Regions from separate parts of the Blautia sp. BCRC 81119 genome, predicted to be linked through region 1. Evidence: riboswitches for the same ligand, from Rfam matches in the RefSeq annotation. Region 1 holds a riboswitch; each other region holds the start of a gene.
What was found. A riboswitch is a leader RNA that binds a small molecule or an ion and turns the genes downstream of it on or off. The one in region 1 is predicted to bind cobalamin.
Positions count from the first base shown of each region.

Region 2: linked by a shared signal. The riboswitch ahead of nikB (nickel ABC transporter permease) and the one ahead of DMI82_RS11375 (sirohydrochlorin cobaltochelatase) in region 1 are both predicted to bind cobalamin.
Region 3: linked by a shared signal. The riboswitch ahead of DMI82_RS17175 (cysteine-rich small domain-containing protein) and the one ahead of DMI82_RS11375 (sirohydrochlorin cobaltochelatase) in region 1 are both predicted to bind cobalamin.
Region 4: linked by a shared signal. The riboswitch ahead of DMI82_RS09780 (ABC transporter permease) and the one ahead of DMI82_RS11375 (sirohydrochlorin cobaltochelatase) in region 1 are both predicted to bind cobalamin.

Region 1 covers NZ_QJHD01000017.1:100,224-102,429, forward strand. Annotated here, with positions in the region: gene DMI82_RS11370 (NAD(P)/FAD-dependent oxidoreductase) at 1-271, shown strand, start outside; cobalamin riboswitch at 660-834, shown strand; gene DMI82_RS11375 (sirohydrochlorin cobaltochelatase) at 997-2,206, shown strand, end outside.
Region 2 covers NZ_QJHD01000020.1:57,006-59,211, forward strand. Annotated here, with positions in the region: gene DMI82_RS12635 (M14 family metallopeptidase) at 1-381, shown strand, start outside; cobalamin riboswitch at 666-854, shown strand; gene nikB (nickel ABC transporter permease) at 1,039-1,977, shown strand; gene nikC (nickel transporter permease) at 1,978-2,206, shown strand, end outside.
Region 3 covers NZ_QJHD01000033.1:45,510-47,715, forward strand. Annotated here, with positions in the region: gene DMI82_RS17170 (phosphatase) at 1-474, shown strand, start outside; gene DMI82_RS17175 (cysteine-rich small domain-containing protein) at 582-869, opposite strand; cobalamin riboswitch at 1,137-1,306, opposite strand; gene DMI82_RS17180 (C40 family peptidase) at 1,538-2,206, opposite strand, start outside.
Region 4 covers NZ_QJHD01000013.1:74,395-76,600, forward strand. Annotated here, with positions in the region: gene DMI82_RS09775 (MATE family efflux transporter) at 1-597, shown strand, start outside; cobalamin riboswitch at 745-918, shown strand; gene DMI82_RS09780 (ABC transporter permease) at 1,055-1,984, shown strand; gene nikC (nickel transporter permease) at 2,000-2,206, shown strand, end outside.

The DNA of each region.
Region 1 (2,206 bases):
TATGCCGAAACGTATCCTGGATGGCATCATTGAGATGATCTATGCTCTGGATAAGATCGCACCGGGAACCGCAGATGATGATACTTTGCTTTATGGCGTTGAGGTTAAATTCTACAACATGGAGGTCGAGATCGACGAAAATCTGGAAACCTGCCACAAGGGTCTCTTTGTTATCGGAGACTGCAGCGGCGTGACCCATTCTCTGTCCCATGCATCTGCCAGCGGAATCTACGTAGCCAGATACCTGGAGCAGGAGTATTTTAACAGATAAACTGCAGAGCAGTTTATCTGTTATGAGCAAGTAGCAAAGCGGATTGCGAATATCCGCTTGACTAGATAAACTGCAAAGCAGTTTATCTGTTATGAGCAAGTAGCGAAGCGGATTGCGAATATCTGATGTAAGACAGTCCTTTTCTGATATCAGGGTGATGACAGAAAGGGGCTGTTTTTTATGCAGGATATGCATGAATATTGGAGAAAGCATTCTGATAATAACTGACAGATACAGGGAGAAAACCGGTTACTGTTCACTGGTAATATTTCGCGAGGTGTTTTTTGTGAGCGAAGATCACAGAAAACCGTGAATCGTCTGACATCAATCTTGACAAATTTATGAGTTTGTGGTAAAAGTTAGATAACCAGGTAAAAGAAAATATGTGCAAATGTTATAATGATAAGGTTGCATCCAGTCGGATGTGCAAAAGAGAATCCGGTGAGAATCCGGAACGATACCGTCACTGTGAAAGGGGAGCTGCTTTTATAACCACTGGGAGACCGGGAAGGGAAAGCAGCGTGGAACCAAGTCAGGAGAACTGCCTTATTGTGAGATTCAGGGATTCGCGGTTTACGAATCGGTATTCTCCATAACAATACAGAACTTCTTTTTATGTATTTGTATTGCGCAGAGAATCATGTGTGAGCAGGCGGCCGCAGAGAGCTGCTGCTTTTTTGTACATATCAGTATTCTGGAAATACATGAAAAGAGGACAATGAGAAATGAAAAGAAAAACAATGTTAGCTCTGATGCTCGCAGTTTCCATGACATGCTCTATGGGTGCAGCTACAACAGCAATGGCAGCAGAGGATTCTGCTACAGAAGAGAACGCTGAGGCAGCTGATACCACAGAGGCTTCTGATGCAGATCAGGAAGCAGCAGATAATGTAGCAGCTCTGATCGACAAGATCTATGTACAGGAAAGAAACGACACAACAGATGAGGACTGCAAGGCAGCCAAAGAAGCATGGGATGCTCTGACAGATGCTCAGAAAGAACTGGTAGAGGGTGAGAATGCAGATCCGGATTATTTCGGACGTGACACAGGAGATGCTTCCAAGGACGATCCGCGTAACCAGGATGAGATCGGTGAGAATGAACTTCTTGTTGTAAGCTTTGGTACTTCCTTCAATGACAGCCGTGCAGAGGATGTCAAGGGAATCGAGGATGCTCTTGCAGAAGCTTATCCGGACTGGTCTGTAAGAAGAGCATTTACAGCACAGATCATCATCAACCATGTAGAGGCAAGAGATGATGAAGTGATCGATAACATGCAGCAGGCTCTTGACCGTGCAGTAGAGAATGGTGTTAAGAATCTGGTTGTACAGCCTACCCATCTGATGCATGGTGCTGAGTACGATGAGATGACAGAAGCGATCAATGGCTATAAAGATAAATTCGAGTCTGTAGCTATCGCAGAGCCAATGCTCGGTGAGGTTGGAGACGATGCAACTGTGATCAATGATGACAAGAAAGCCGTTGCTCAGGCGATCACAGATACGGCTTGCAAAGAGGCCGGATTTGACAGCATGGATGCAGCAGCTGAGGCTGGCACAGCATTCGTATTCATGGGACATGGAACATCTCATACAGCTAACGTTACATACGATCAGATGCAGACACAGATGGAAAACCTTGGATTGAAGAACGCATTCATCGGTACTGTAGAGGGTAAGCCGGAAGATACAGCCTGCGACAAGGTTATCGAGAAGGTAAAAGAAGCAGGATACAAGAACGTTGTTCTTCGTCCGCTGATGGTTGTTGCCGGAGACCATGCAAATAACGATATGGCCGGTGATGAGGAGGATTCCTGGAAGAGCCAGTTTGTAGCATCCGGAAACTTCGATAAGGTTGACTGCCAGATCGAGGGTCTTGGAAGAATCGAAGCAGTTGAGAAGCTTTATGTAGAGCATACAAAGGCAGCCATCGATT
Region 2 (2,206 bases), on a different contig from region 1:
CCAAGTATTCTCATCGAAAGAGGCGGACACAGCTACTGGACCTGGGAGGAAGTAGAACAGGATAAAAGAGACGTCCGTCACCTTGTTTTTCATCTCCAGGGAAAGAAATGTCATGGTCTGAAGCATTACCGTCAGATGCTTCTTGAAAATGTAGTCTATGAATATGCGCCGTATACCGGATGCTGGTATCCATCCAAGAAGCCTGGAGAGTACTTCTTTAAGGGAGAAGAATTGGGTGAACTGAGAGATTACTATGGAAATTTACTTTACACATCTATTGCAACTGAAAACGGAGTCGTACTTTATCAGACAGCCAGTCTGAACATTATTGAAGACGGACCAATGATCGCATATGCAGCGATCACGGAGACTCTGACCTGATAGTAAACAACCTTTTCAGAACGCTTCTGTCTGAAATCATATTGAAACAGTAAGAAAACCGGGTTTTACCATTTGCTATTCTATTTGTAAAAATAGCGAGGTAAAATCCGTGTTTTTTTAGCAGATCAGATAAATCCAATTGTCAAATCCCCCATGGGGGATATATACAATTCAAGCATCTTTAACAAAATTTATGAGTTTTCTAAAAATATAACATTTTTCCATAGACATAAACTATAGTTTTATCATATAATGTTTCAGTAATTTGACAGCATTTGCTGATTTTCACATCAGCCGTTGTAAGTTCTGAGAGGATTAATAGGGAAACCGGTGTAAATCCGGTACGATCCCGTCACTGTAAGGGGAAATCCTCAGACAAAGTACCACTGGTCGAGTGCGTGAGAAATAGACCGGGAAGGTGTCTGAGGGTAAGGATCCTAAGTCAGGAGACCTGCTTGCAATTGTTTTAAAATGATTCTTACGGAAGATAGGAAGCATATTTATTTTGTGTGCCCGTATTTCGTCACGGGCTTTTTTCGTGCAAATTTTCTAAAATTCCATGCATATTCTGCATATTAAGAATCCAATAGTTTCTTTTATCTAACTAAATTAAAACGGCAATGTTAAAATCGCATCAAATGAGGAAAGGAGTAAAACGTGACAAAGAAACAAGTAGGAAAAAGATTTCTCCAGATCATCATTGTATTATTTGGAATCAGCTTTTTCACATTTGGACTGACCTACCTGTCACCTGGTGATCCTGCGGAGATCATGCTGACAGAGTGTGGTAATCTTCCTACACCAGAGCTTCTGGAACAGACAAGACATGAGCTTGGCCTTGATCAGCCCTTTCTCGTGCAGTATGGTTCCTGGCTGAAGGGTGTTGTTACAGGAGATATGGGACAGTCCTATTCTTTCAAAATGCCGGTAACAGATAAACTGGTATCCTGTTTCTGGCCGACGCTGAGGATGTCGTTGCTGGCACTTCTGATGATGGTCATTATTTCCATACCGCTTGGAATCCTGGCCGCTGTATATCAGAACAAATTCCCGGATTATTTTGTGAGAGGAATTACCTTTGTGGGAGTATCTGTTCCAAGCTTCTGGCTGGGCCTGATCCTTCTCAGCATCTTTGGTGTTCAGCTTCGCTGGATCAATGTTGCAGGAGGCAGTACGGATTTTAAATCCATGATCCTCCCGGCGCTGACTCTTGCACTTGCCATGTCTGCAAAATATACCAGACAGGTAAGAAGTGCAGTGCTGGAGGAACTTCATCAGGATTATGTCACAGGTGCAAGAATGCGTGGAATCAAGGAAAGCGTCATTCTCTGGAAACACGTCCTTCCTAATGTTATGCTTCCGCTGGTAACGCTGTTGGGACTTTCCCTTGGAAGTCTTCTGGGAGGTACTGCAGTTGTAGAGATCATTTACAACTGGCCTGGAATGGGAAATATGGCAGTAAAGGCGATTTCCTGTCGTGACTATCCTCTTGTACAGGGCTATGTACTTTGGATCGCGATCCTGTACATGTGCATCAACCTGCTTGTGGATCTGTCCTATACTTATCTCGATCCAAGACTTAAGGAGGATAGATAATTGAAAAAGGTATTACGAACATTCAAAGAAAATAAACAGTTCACTCTTTTCTTCATTCTGGGTCTCGTGGTGATCGGAATTGCGATCTTTGCGCCGCAGCTCTCACCATATGATCCACTGAATGCAGTTATGACCGAATCACTGCAGGAGCCAAGCTCCGCTCATCCGTTCGGAACGGATAAGCTTGGACGAGATCTTCTTTCCCGTGTTATCTTCGGAACAAGAACCT
Region 3 (2,206 bases), on a different contig from region 1:
GGAACGGTAGATTTAGATCAGGAATCATTATGTAAACTTGATTACGCCATTGCCAGCATGCATGCCTGGAATTACCGCTGCGGTACCAGAGCCGAAAACACAGAAGCTTTTATCAATGTAATGAAAAACCCCTGTGTAAAGATCCTCGGACATAGTGATAACACTCATTACCCGGTTAATTATGATGCGCTTGCAAGGGCTGCCAGGGAAACCGGCACGATCTTTGAGATCAACGAAGCTTCTCTTGCACCTTATGGCTATCGTGGCGACACAAGAGAAAACTGTTTCGAGATCCTTCGATGCTGCCGCAAATATGATCTGCCGCTGCTTCTTTCCAGTGACAGCCATGGCCCGGAGCATATCGGAGATTTTACCTGTGCTGCTGAGTTTGTTCATCAGGCCATGTTTCCGGAACAGCTGATCCTCAACAACCAGATTCCCAGACTCAAGGTTTTTCTCCAAACCAGAGAATGATCTTCTGTATCTTTTCCGACAGATAACAGATATTGTCCACTCCAAACAAAACAGGCCAGTTCAAACACAGGAATATACATTTTCCTGTATCTGAACTGGCCTGTTTTTTATTTTTCCCGCTGCTTCCGTACAATTTCCGCAAGCTCGCTATATTTACCTGTAACATATCCGAAATTTTCTCTTCTGTGAGGAAGCTTGCATTCGGTGCAGTCTTTAATCCCGCTTTCCGTAAAGCGGAAATTACCACCACATTTATCTCCCAGTGCATATAAAGGACAATAGCAGAACAGACAATTGAAGTTCTCCGGATCTGCTCCTTTATGGCACGGAAAATACTCACAGTTTTTGTGGCTGAAGTAAGAGTATTCTTTGCCTTCCCAGTATGGTTTCTCCATGGCTCTTTTCTCCTCTCCTGACATAACCACACATAATTTTTTCCTATAAAAAAGAGGTAGCGATGCCACCCCGGGGTAGAAATATAATCCGTTCATGAGTGCGCGGAGGGAACGAATGTATCCGGAGTAGTATCGCCTGCCATTTAATCATGTATAATTCATATGAACAGGCGCATTCCATAAAAAAATGCCTACTCTCGTAAAAAAGTAGACAACGTCCCAGGGGTGCGGAGTCCCTGAAATGGTTGTTACACTTTACACGGAAGTTTAACCTCGCCATAACAAGCAGGTTTCCTGGCTCCGGGATCATGACTCCTCTCTCCTTCTCATACATACGTACAATGGACTATGAGATTCGCTCCTCCGTTACAGTGACCGGATCGCTCAGGTTTCACACCTGATTCCCTTTTCTGTGGACTTCTGATAATCAATATATAACTGTCAGCTATCCTCAGCACTTGCTATGTTCAATATGGAATTATACTGACATTATAATAACATCCTGTTAATTATATGTCAATACTGTTTTCAATATTTATACATTTTTGAGCATATTTTATTGCTGTTCAATCCGTTCCATGGGTTTTCAATATTTTTTCCGACGTCAAAAACAGCCCGACAAACTACTGTCGGGCTGCTGTATTTTTATTTTCTGTTGTACGTTCTTATTATACAAGACGTCTTACAGATACAATTGTTCTGTATGTAGCATCATTGCTGATCTTGATCCCGTCCTGAGAGTTCGATGCATGAACGATCTGGCCATTACCCATGTAAATAGCCACGTGTCCGCCATAGCAGATCAGATCTCCCGGCTGTGCATCTGCGTAGGATACTTCTGTACCTGCATTCTGCTGCTCATAGGAGGTTCTCGGAAGGCTGACTCCGAAGTTCGCATAGACACTTTGTACAAATCCGGAGCAGTCTGCACCATTGGTAAGGCTTGTTCCGCCCCATACGTAAGGATTTCCCACAAACTGTGTAGCATAATTCACAACAGAAGATCCGGAACCACTGCTGTAAGAAGAACTGTCACTGTCTGAAGATGTATCCTCTGCATTAGATGTGTCCTCTGCACTTTCTTCAGATGCGTCTGTGCTGTTATCGTAATCTGCGTCTGCATTATCCTCTGTATTCTCAGTATCCTCGGACGCATCATCATTCTCACCATTGTCTGCATCTTCATCCACATCCTCGGTGTCATCTTCTGCAGTATCCTCATCTGCATTCTCGATCACGTCGCCGTCCTCATCGTACTGTCCGTCTTCGCTCTCGTCTGCCTCATCCTGCTGTGCTTCCTGCTCTGCCTGGCGTCTTGCTTCCTCTTCTGCCTCAGC
Region 4 (2,206 bases), on a different contig from region 1:
GGAGGACTTGTGGTACAGTATGTGATCAATGGATTTGGTTTTCTGTTTGTGGCGGGATTTACGGCATCGAACAAGCTGTATGGGGTTTTGGAGATGGCTGCCGTTTCATATGGATATGCTATTACAACCTATGTGGGCCAGAATCTTGGTGCAAAAAAATACCAGAGGATTCGAAAAGGCGTGCGCAGCGGCACTTATATGGCAGTGCTCACTTCGGCTTTCATTTCCGGCATGATGGTACTGTTTGGACGTAATGTACTGTCCCTGTTTGTATCCGGTGAACCGGATCAGACCCGACAGGTATTGGATATAGCATATAAGTATTTGTTTATCATGGCTGTCTTTTTGTGGGTGCTGTATCTGCTGTATGTGTATCGTTCCGCTATCCAGGGCCTGGGTAATACTTTGATTCCGCTTGCCAGCGGCATTGCAGAATTTATAATGCGTGTCAGTGTTGCGCTGCTGCTGCCAAAACTGATCGGTGAAGATGGAATATACTATGCAGAGATCTGTGCATGGAGCAGTGCAGCTGTTTTATTATTCGTAAGTTATATGATCATTATACGGAAATATAAAGAAGTCACCGTTCATACATAATGTTATTTACTTAAGAGATTTATAATAATACAGGCAGAAAATATCCGGGTTTCACTATGAAATGTTCAGATATTTTATATTTGACAAAAAACTATTTATATAAAAAGAAAAGTATGATATTATAATATTTATTCATTGCAACTATGAAAATTGAATAGTCAGAAGGGTGTACAAAGTACTTAATAAGGAATCTGGTGAAATGCCAGAACAGCCACCGCTACTGTGACAGGGACGAAAACCAAAATATCACTGGAGAGATCCGGGAAGATGGTAAGTAGGAAGAACTGGAGTCAGGAGACTTGCCTTTTTGACAGAAGAATTCTGATTCGGATGGGATACAGAAGGAATAAGCTCTGCTTGAGGTAGAGGTTTGTTTTTTGTGCTGATATGATGCTGGATCATATCAGCTTTTTTTATTTTAACCGAATAAACAGATGAAAAATGAGGAGAGATGAAGATGGGAAAAGTAATTGCAAAGCGTTTTATATTTATGATTCCGGTAGTGCTGGCGGTTACATTTATTATTTTTATGCTGAGTTTTATATCGGCAGGTGATGCTGCCAGAGTGCTGGCGGAGAAAAAATATGAGCATCCGTCACCGGAGCAGGTAGAAGAAGTACGGCATGAGGAAGGACTGGATCAGCCGGTGCTGGTACAATACGGGAAATGGCTGGATCAGGCACTTCATGGCGATTTTGGAAAATCATATTCTACCAGAAAACCGGCTTTTGAGGAATTAAAAAGATATTTTCCACAGACATTTAAACTGGCAGTTACTTCGTTTTTATTGTTGATGATCGTATCAGTCCCTCTTGGAATTTTGTCGGCAATTTATGAAAACAGAGTTCTGGATAAAGTCATTCGCATTTTGTCGTCCCTCAGTGTATCTATGCCGTCTTTCTGGATCGGTCTGATGCTGCTCTATATATTTGGAGTAAAGCTAAAAGTGATTTCCGTGATCGGAGGAGATGCCGGAGGCATCCCGATTCTTGCGGCATTTGCCATGGATATCAGTTTCTTTGGAATTATGACGAGATTGATCCGTACCAATATGATACAGGTGCTGAAGCAGGATTACATACGTGCCAGCAGAGCTAAGGGATTGTCATCTGTAAATGTAATTTTGCGTCATGGTCTGAAAAATATCCTGATTCCTGTGCTTACACGTCTGGTATCAATTGTGATCGGTTTTTTCTGTGGCTCAGCTGTGATAGAAAGTATTTTTTCAATTCAGGGAATCGGAAATCTGGCATTGAAATCCGTGATCTCAAAAGACACTCCGGTGCTGCAATGTTTTATCTTTATTCTGGCTGTTGGCATTGTAGTATTAAATTTTCTTGTGGATATCGCCTATTCTGCGATTGACCGGCGAATCCAGTTAAAGTAAAGGAGAGATCATAGAATGGGAAGCAGAAGAAAGCAGAAAACAGAAAAAAGCATGATCCAGAATCTGTACTGGAAACAGGTATTCCGGTCACCGAAAACAAAAATAGGATTGATGGTGGTCATAATTTTTGCATTGGCAGCTATTTTTGCACCTGTACTGGCGCCGCATGATCCACTGCTTGTGGATGTTTCGATAAAATTAAAGAATCCGTCGGCGGCATAT